One region of the Streptomyces sp. DSM 106670 genome, then DNA from elsewhere that is predicted to be linked to it. Evidence: riboswitches for the same ligand, from Rfam matches in the RefSeq annotation. Region 1 holds a riboswitch; the other holds the start of a gene.

Region 1 (4,153 bases):
AGCTGGCCACCAACGCCGTCCAGCACACCTTCGGCCAGTCGCCCACCTTCACCGTGGATCTGCGCCTCGAACGCGACGAGGAGCTGTACGTCGGCGTCACGGACAGTCACCCTCGCTGGCCCCAGCGACTGCCCGCCGCGGTACGGCAGGACAACGGCCGGGGCATGGTCATCATCCGGGCGCTGGCCAAGGAGCGCGGCGGACGGCTCCAGGTCACCCCGACCGCCGAGGGCGGCAAGACGGTCTGGATCGCACTCCCGTGGGTCGTCCCGGTCCAGGGCTGATCCCGGAGCAGCCCGGGGCCGCCCCCGCCCCGCAGAGCCGGCGGCGGGGGCAGGTCCAGGGCTGATCAGCCCTGCGGGGGCCGGTTCGCCGCCTGGGCCGTGCTTCCCCGGCCGAATCCGCTGCGCAGCAGTGCGAGCAGCGTCGCGGCCGCGGCGGTCGACCGCTCGCCCCGGTGCACGACCGAGATGGTCCGGCGGAACGAGGCCGGCTCCAGCCGCCGGACCGACAGCGGGGCCGCCGCCATCGAGGCGACCATCTCCGGCACCACCGCCACCCCGAGCCCCGCGCTGACCAGCGCGCACACCAGCGCGTACCCGGGCGACTCGCAGACCACCGCGGGCGTCGCCCCGGCCTCGGCGAGCGCGTTCTCGACGCCGCGCCGGGGCGGATGGGTGGGCGCGCTGCTGATCAGCGGACGCCCGGCCAGTTCGGTGACCGGCAGCCGTCCGGTGCCCTCGGCGAGCCGGTGGCCCACCGAGGTGACCAGCACCAGCTCCTCGACCAGCAGGGGTTCGACGAGAACGCCCACCGGCGTGGGACCCGTCGTCGCCGGTTCGTAGGCGTGCGTCAGGGCGAGGTCCACCTCGCCCGCGACCACCGCGGCGATCCCGCCGGGCGGCTCGTAGTCGGCGACGGCCAGCTCGACCTCCGGATGAGCCCGCCGGAACGCGCTCAGGACCGGCGGCAGCAGATGGATCCCGGCCGTCGTGAACGTGCCCACCCGCAGTCTGCCGCCCGAGAGCCCGGCCAGCTGCGCCAGCTCGTGCCGCGCCTGGTCCAGTTCGTCCAGGACCCGCCGGGCCCGGCCCGCCAGCAGCTCGCCCGCCGCCGTCAGCCGCGCCCCGCGATGGTGGCGCACCAGCAGCGCCGCCCCGGCCTCCCGTTCCAGCTTGGCGAGCTGCTGGGAGAGCGCGGGCGCGGTGTAGCCCAGGCGGGCGGCGGCCCGGGTGATCGAACCGGCCTCCGCCACCGCCACGAGTGCCGCGAGCCGTGTCGGGTCGTACATGAAAGCATTCCTTTAGGCAGACCCAGAAGATTGCAAGTACACGCTAAAGGCTCCGCAGGTCCAAGGTGGACCTCATGGACGCACAACTGATCGCCTTCACGGGGGTCGCCGCCGGTATGGTCGCGCTGCCCGGCGCCGACTTCACCGTCGTCGTACGCAACGCCCTGGCCTCGCGCACCGCCGGCCTGGCCACCGCGCTCGGCGTCGCCGGAGGTCTGCTGGTGCACACCGCGCTCGCGGTCGCCGGACTCGCCGCGGTGCTCGTGACGATGCCGGTGCTCTTCCGCACCGTCCAGCTGCTCGGCGGCGCGTACGTGCTCTACCTCGGGATCAGCGCGCTGTACGCGATCCGGCGTCGCCGCCCGGGGAGCGGCGACGCGGCGCCCGAGGACGCGCCGGGGCGGCCCGTGCCCCGGGAGTTCGGGCGCGCGCTGCGCCAGGGGTTCCTGACCAACGCGCTCAACCCGAAGGCCCCGGTCCTCTTCCTCAGCCTGTTGCCGCAGTTCGTGCCCCACGGTCAGCCGCCGCTGCCCAGGACCCTGCTGCTCGCGGCCCTCGTGGTGGTGCTGGCGCTGATCTGGTTTCCGGCCGTCGCCCTGCTCGTGGACCGGCTGGGCCGGTGGCTGCGCCGCCCGCGTACCGCCCGCGCCATCGAGGGCGGCAGCGGTGTGGCGCTCACCGGTCTGGGGCTCGCGCTGGTCACCGGCCCGCTGTTGCGCTGAGACCGGACGCCCTTTCCGCGAGGAGGAGCGTCCGCACGGAAAGAGCGTCCGGTCGGTGGGTCAGCGGACCCGTCCGTACCAGACGCTCTTGGACCAGATTTTCGCCAGTCGCACCACGTCCCCCGATTTGGGGGAGTGCCAGATCTTCCCGGCCCCGGCGTAGATGCCCACGTGGTAGACGCTGCGCCCCGAATGGAAGAAGACGAGGTCGCCGCGTTTGCGCTGCGACTTGGGGATATGGCGGGTCTTGTTGTACTGCTGCTGTGCGGTGCGGGGGAGCTTCTTCCCGGCCTTCTTGAACGAATACAGCGTCAGCCCCGAGCAGTCGAAGCGACTGGGGCCGGATGCTCCGTACTTGTAGGGAGCCCCCTTCTTCGACGCGGCGACCTTCAGGGCCTTCGTCGAGTGGGTGGCGGCCTCGGCGTCGCTCACCAGGCCGGGCGCCAGCATCGTGGACGTCACGGCCAGAGTGAGTACCGAGGCCGTGCCGACCCGGGCGAACAGAGACGGGACATGAACCTGCGCAGACATGCGCAACCCTTCGTCAGCCGCCTGTGAAGGATGACCTGTCGGGTTCGGGCTGGCGAAGTTGCCCGGCCGCTCGACGCGGCTTCACCCCGAGGGCTTCCCGGTCTCCCGGTCGGCCCGTTGTGCTCGGGTCCTCCACTCCTGCCGATCCACTTCTGTCGACCAGTCATCCGGGCGGCGGCAGGACTCGGCGTCCGCCCGGACCGCCCCGCCGCGGTGGCGGGGGCTTGTCGTCCCAGGGATCTTGACGCACCCGGTGCCGGATTTCCGAGCTGAAACGGCGGTTTGTGAGTCTCCTCACCACTGATCCATTCAGGTGGACAGGTCGGATTCGCGCTCGCCCGTGAGCCGGGCGCACACCCTCGCACCAGCGACGAAACGAAACATTTCGAGTACGGGTCGCGCGCGGAACGCAAGTTGGGCCGTCGCTCGCGCGGGTGATCGCCTACGCCGAACGAGCGAGGAAAAGTGATCGCGCGATCGGGCGTGTCGTGCGGCGGGTCGACCGGTCCGCTCCCGTAAGGCGCTCCCGGTGCGCCGGGCGCGTCGGTTCACCGAGGGTCAGTCACCGGCGGCGGCATCGCGACCCGGCCGGCCCTGCGCTCCCCGTCCAGGACCCGCAGGGCCCGCGCCAGGGTGGCGGCGTGGATCCGCGACTCGCCGCGCTCGTGCATCAGGGCCAGGGCGTCGCGCAGGGCCGCCGCCCGGGAGGCCAGGGCCTGGGCGGCCCGCAGCGCGCTGTAGGTGTCGCCGCCGTGGGCCGGATTGATCCGGCCCACCTGGTCGAGCACGGCCAGATAGCAGTCGACGAACTCGCCCTCGGCCCGCGTCAGTGCGGGCAGGGGCGGGAACTCGGGTGGTTCCATCGGCGGTTCACCTCACGTCGTACGCCGGCCGGGAGTGTCAGCGGTTCTCCACGACGTGGTCGACCAGCCCGTAGGCGAGGGCGGCCTTCGCGTCGAGGATGGTGTCGCGCTCGATGTCGGCGGTGATGCGCTCCGCGGTCTGCTCCGTGTGCCGGACCAGCATGGCCGCGAACATCTCGCGGGTGCGCACCAGTTCGCGCGCGTGGATCTCCAGGTCGGACGGCTGGCCCCGCATCGGCTCCTCCAGTGCGGGCTGCTGAATGACTACCCGCGCGCCGGGCAGCGCATGTCGCCGCCCCTTCGCCCCGGCCGCCAGCAGAGCCGCCGCGTAGGAGCCCGCCTGCCCCAGGCAGAAGGTCTCCACCTCACAGGTCAGGAACCGCATCGTGTCGTAGACCGCCGCCATCGCCTGGAACGAGCCGCCGGGGGAGTTGATGTAGAGCGACAGGGGCCGGTCCGGATCGGCGTGCTCCAGATACATGAGCTGGGCGACGAGGTCGCCCGCCGCCGTGTCGTCGATCGGGGTCCCGAGGAAGACGATCCGCTCGGACAGCAGCTTGGAGTACGGGTCCAGCGTCCCGGTCCCGGTCGCGGTGCGCTCGGTGAACTCGGGCAGTACGTAGCGGGCGGCGGGGCGGATCATGGCGTGCCTCTCTCGTGGAACCGGCCATCCGTCTGTCCGTCCGTCAGCCCGTCCGGCTGTGCGTAAAAAATGTACAGGACGTACAGAAGGTTATGATGGGGAC
Region 2 (4,153 bases), 2.3 Mb from region 1:
CAGCTGGTTGTACTTGGCGACGCGGTCCGAGCGGGCCGGGGCGCCGGTCTTGATCTGGCCGCAGTTCACGGCGACGGCGAGGTCGGCGATGGTGACGTCCTCGGTCTCGCCGGAGCGGTGCGACATCATGCACTTGAAGCCGTTGCGCTGGGCCAGCTCGACGGCGTCCAGGGTCTCGGTCAGCGAACCGATCTGGTTGACCTTCACGAGCAGGGCGTTGGCGGAGCCCTCCTCGATGCCGCGGGCCAGACGCTCGGGGTTGGTGACGAAGAGGTCGTCGCCGACGATCTGGACCTTGGAGCCGATGCGGTCGGTGATGACCTTCCAGCCGGCCCAGTCGTCCTCGTACAGCGGGTCCTCGATGGAGACCAGCGGGTACGCGGAGACGAGCTCCTCGTAGTACTCGGTCATCTCGGCGGCCGAGCGGGACTTGCCCTCGAACTCGTAGACGCCGTCCTTGTAGAACTCGGACGCGGCGACGTCGAGCGCGAGCGCCACGTCACGGCCCGGGACGTAGCCGGCCTCCGTGATGGCCTCGACGATGAGGTCCAGGGCGGCGCGGTTGGACTCCAGGTTCGGGGCGAAGCCGCCCTCGTCGCCGAGTCCGGTGGACAGGCCCTTGGTCTTGAGGACCTTCTTCAGCGTGTGGTAGATCTCCGCGCCCCAGCGCAGGGCCTCGGAGAAGGACTCGGCGCCGATCGGCGCGATCATGAACTCCTGGATGTCCACGTTGGAGTCGGCGTGCGAGCCGCCGTTCAGGATGTTCATCATCGGAACGGGCAGCAGGTGCGCGTTCGGGCCGCCGAGGTAGCGGAAGAGCGGCAGGTCGGACGCCTCGGATGCGGCGTGCGCGACGGCCAGCGAGACGCCGAGGATGGCGTTCGCGCCGAGCGAGGCCTTGTTCTCGGTGGCGTCCAGGTCGAACATCGCCTGGTCGATGAGGCGCTGCTCGGTGGCGTCGTACCCGACGAGCTCCGGGCCGATCTGCTCGATGACGGCGAGGACGGCCTTCTCGACGCCCTTGCCCTGGTAGCGGTTGGGGTCACCGTCGCGAAGCTCTACAGCCTCGAACGCACCGGTGGAGGCGCCGGACGGAACAGCAGCACGGCCCGTGCTGCCGTCGTCGAGGCCAACCTCGACCTCGACCGTGGGGTTGCCCCGGGAGTCGAGGATTTCCCTGGCTACGACGACGTCGATGGACGGCACGAGGCATCTCCTTCTGGGATCTGACACTGGTTGTGCAGGGTCACTGTGGCCTTGCGACCCGAGCCTATCCGGCCCGGCCGCGTCGGCCAGCCGACCGCCCGTCTCCTGGGACGAAAAAGGACCCAAGGACCTGCGTAACGGGACAAAACTCTAGATATCTACTGAGCAGTAACACGTGTTGCCGACAAGAGGTGAACGCAACCGCGCTCCCCTTCGGCCCCTCGCCGACGAAGAACCCGGCCCGGCGCGCTGGGGGGATGAGCGCGCCGGGCCGGGAAGCCGTGCGAGGAGAAGTGCCGCCGGACGCTTCCCCTCCGGGGAGGAGATACGGCGTTTACTTCAGGTGGAGCTGCTGACCCGGGAAGATCAGGTCGGCGTCCTCGACGATGTCGTCGTTGAGCTTGAAGAGCTTGCTCCAGCCGCCCTTGACGCCTTCCTTCTCGGCGATCTTGCTCAGGGTGTCGCCGGCCTTGACCTTGTACTCGCCGTCACCCTTCTTGACCTTCTCGCCGGTCGGGGTGGTGACGGTCTTCTTGCTCTCGGCCTTGGGGGCCTCGCGCTGCTCGGAGCGCGTGGTGGGCTGCTCGGCCTGACGCTGGGGCTGCGCCTGCTCGGGCTTGCTCTCGGACTGGCCGGAGCCGGTGTTCACGCCCGGGTCCACACCGTCGTTGGTGAGGCCGCCGGCGCCGGCGCAGGCCCAGGCGCCCGGGCCCTGCAGGTCGAGGAGCTTCTCGGCGGTGGCGATCTGCTGGTCCTTGGAGGCCAGGTCGGCGCGCGAGGCGTACTGCGTACCACCGGCGGCGGCCCAGCTGGACTGCGAGAACTGCAGTCCGCCGTAGTAGCCGTTGCCGGTGTTGATGGACCAGTTGCCGCCCGACTCGCACTGGGCGACGGCGTCCCAGGTCTCGACGGAGGCGGCGGACGCGTTGGTCGCGCCCATCAGCGGGACGGCGACGGCGGCACCGGTGACACCCGCGAGGGTGGCGATACGGGTGGCCTTGGACGGGCGGCGGTGCTTGCCCTTGCTGTTCAGCAGCATGGAACGAATCTCCTCACCGACGCCTACGAGGTGAGCTGTCGGGTTCGGGCTGATGAGTTGCCCGGCCGTGCGTCGTGCGCACGGCTTCACCCCTAGCCGGTCCCGTACATCCCCCGGAGGGGCTGTGCGGACCCGGCGGCTTACCTGGGTCCCCCGCTCCTGCCTACGGCGCTTTACGCGTCTGTTCCCTTCGACCGACGGCAGGATTCGGCGTGACGGTCGACGGGGCCCGCGGTGCGAGCGGCTCCGACCGTAAACACAGGCAACCCCGACATTCAAAGATGGACATAGGGCACAATCGGCCCGAACTCACCGCGACCGATGGGGCATTTCCGCAGGTCGGGGGCGATACGCGCGGACTGGCCGGGCGAGACGCGCCAGTTGAAGCAAAGAGACCCATGTCTCACTTCCGCAAAAGTGGACATAGGTCTCTGAACTGCCTGATTTTCCCGGGCGTTTTCGCCCGAATTGAATCAGTTGGCGGCAGGCACCTCGGCGCCTTCCGGCGCACCCTGGTCCCCGCCCTGCTCCGCGTCCTGACCCAGGCCCAGATCCAGGCTCTGGCCGGGCAGGATCAGGTCCGGGTCGGAGCCCAGGAGGTCCTTGTTGGTCTCGTACAGACCGGTCCAGCCGCCGGGAAGTTCCTGGGCGTCGGCGATGGCCCAGAGGTTGTCGCCGGGCTGCACCGTGTACGCACCGGCGCCCGCGGCGCCGCCGTCGCGCGCGTCGCCGTCACCGCGCGAGGCGTGCCGGCCGGACCCGCGGGGGCCGTCGTCCTGGCCGCCGTCGACCTCCTCGGGCGCGGGGGTGCCGCGGTGCTTGCCGCCCTTGCCGCTCTCGCCGGTCGAGGCGTCGGGGGCGCCGGAGGGGTCCGTGGCGTCGGGAGCCTCGGAGGACGGCGGGGTGGTGGGCGTCACCGAGGAGTCGGGGGTCTCGCTCCCCTCCCCTGTACCGTCGCTCTCCTTCTCACCCTTCTTCTCACCCTTGCCGGACTTGTCGGCCTCACCGGACTTGCCGGATTCATCCGCTTCGTCGGGGGCGTCCGCTTCGTCGGTCGGGGTGCTCGTCGGATCGGGGGTCGGCGAGGTGCCCGGGTCGACGCCCGGCAGGCTGCCGTCCACCGCGAGACCGGAGATCACCGCGCAGCTGGGCCACGCCTTCGGGCCCTGGTCGTCCAGGACCTTCTCGGCGACGGAGATCTGCTGCGACCGGCTGGCGAGGTCGGCGCGGGGCGCGAACGCCGTGCCGCCGTACGCCGACCAGGTCTCCTGGGAGAACTGGAGCCCGCCGTAGTAGCCGTTGCCGAGGTCGGCGCTCCACATGCCGCCGCTCTCGCACTCCGCGACCCGGTCCCAGGTGGAGGCCTCGGCCGCGTGCGCGCCGCTCGCGCCGAGCAGCGGGATGGCGATGGCCGATCCCGTCACACCTGCGGCGACGACGATGGCGGGTGCCTGGCGAGGGCGGCGGTGTCTGCCGTTCGCGGAGCCCATGGGTATGCCTTCCGTGCGACTGACAAGCGAGTGACCCGTGCGCCGCGCGGCAGGAACAGACGCCGGCAGCGACACACAAGTGACGCGTGAGCAACGAGCGACCGACGCGTCGAACCGTGAACCTAGCGGGACTCGAACGTGTGTCACAAGTCGATGCAGCGCAGATCACGTGAAAGTCACAGAGTTGACAGCGTGTCACTTTTTTCTGAGCGGCTGCCCGGCTCGAACTCGACGGGAAGCGTGCGCAGTCCACGCATGATGAGCCCGCCGCGCCAGCGCAAATCGCCAGGTTCTCCCGCAAGTCGCAGGTCAGGGAGGCGTCTCAACAGCGTGGCCAGCGCGGTCTGCCCCTCCAGCCGGGCCAGCGGCGCACCCAGGCAGTAGTGGATGCCGTGCCCGTATCCGAGGTGCTGATTGT

The links. Region 1 has a riboswitch for cyclic di-AMP ahead of ACSMXR_RS03425 (C40 family peptidase). Riboswitches for the same ligand answer to the same signal wherever they lie in the genome.
Region 2: linked by a shared signal. The riboswitch ahead of ACSMXR_RS13710 (transglycosylase family protein) and the one ahead of ACSMXR_RS03425 (C40 family peptidase) in region 1 are both predicted to bind cyclic di-AMP.

Annotation. Positions count from the first base shown of each region.
Region 1 covers NZ_CM147704.1:827,437-831,589, reverse strand. Annotated here, with positions in the region: gene ACSMXR_RS03440 (ATP-binding protein) at 1-284, shown strand, start outside; gene ACSMXR_RS03435 (LysR family transcriptional regulator) at 350-1,291, opposite strand; gene ACSMXR_RS03430 (LysE family translocator) at 1,366-2,013, shown strand; gene ACSMXR_RS03425 (C40 family peptidase) at 2,074-2,544, opposite strand; cyclic di-AMP (ydaO/yuaA leader) riboswitch at 2,548-2,712, opposite strand; gene ACSMXR_RS03420 (hypothetical protein) at 3,093-3,407, opposite strand; gene ACSMXR_RS03415 (ATP-dependent Clp protease proteolytic subunit) at 3,445-4,050, opposite strand.
Region 2 covers NZ_CM147704.1:3,104,583-3,108,735, forward strand. Annotated here, with positions in the region: gene eno (phosphopyruvate hydratase) at 1-1,206, opposite strand, end outside; gene ACSMXR_RS13710 (transglycosylase family protein) at 1,541-2,245, opposite strand; cyclic di-AMP (ydaO/yuaA leader) riboswitch at 2,251-2,426, opposite strand; gene ACSMXR_RS13715 (transglycosylase family protein) at 2,719-3,735, opposite strand; gene ACSMXR_RS13720 (cytochrome P450 family protein) at 3,912-4,153, opposite strand, start outside.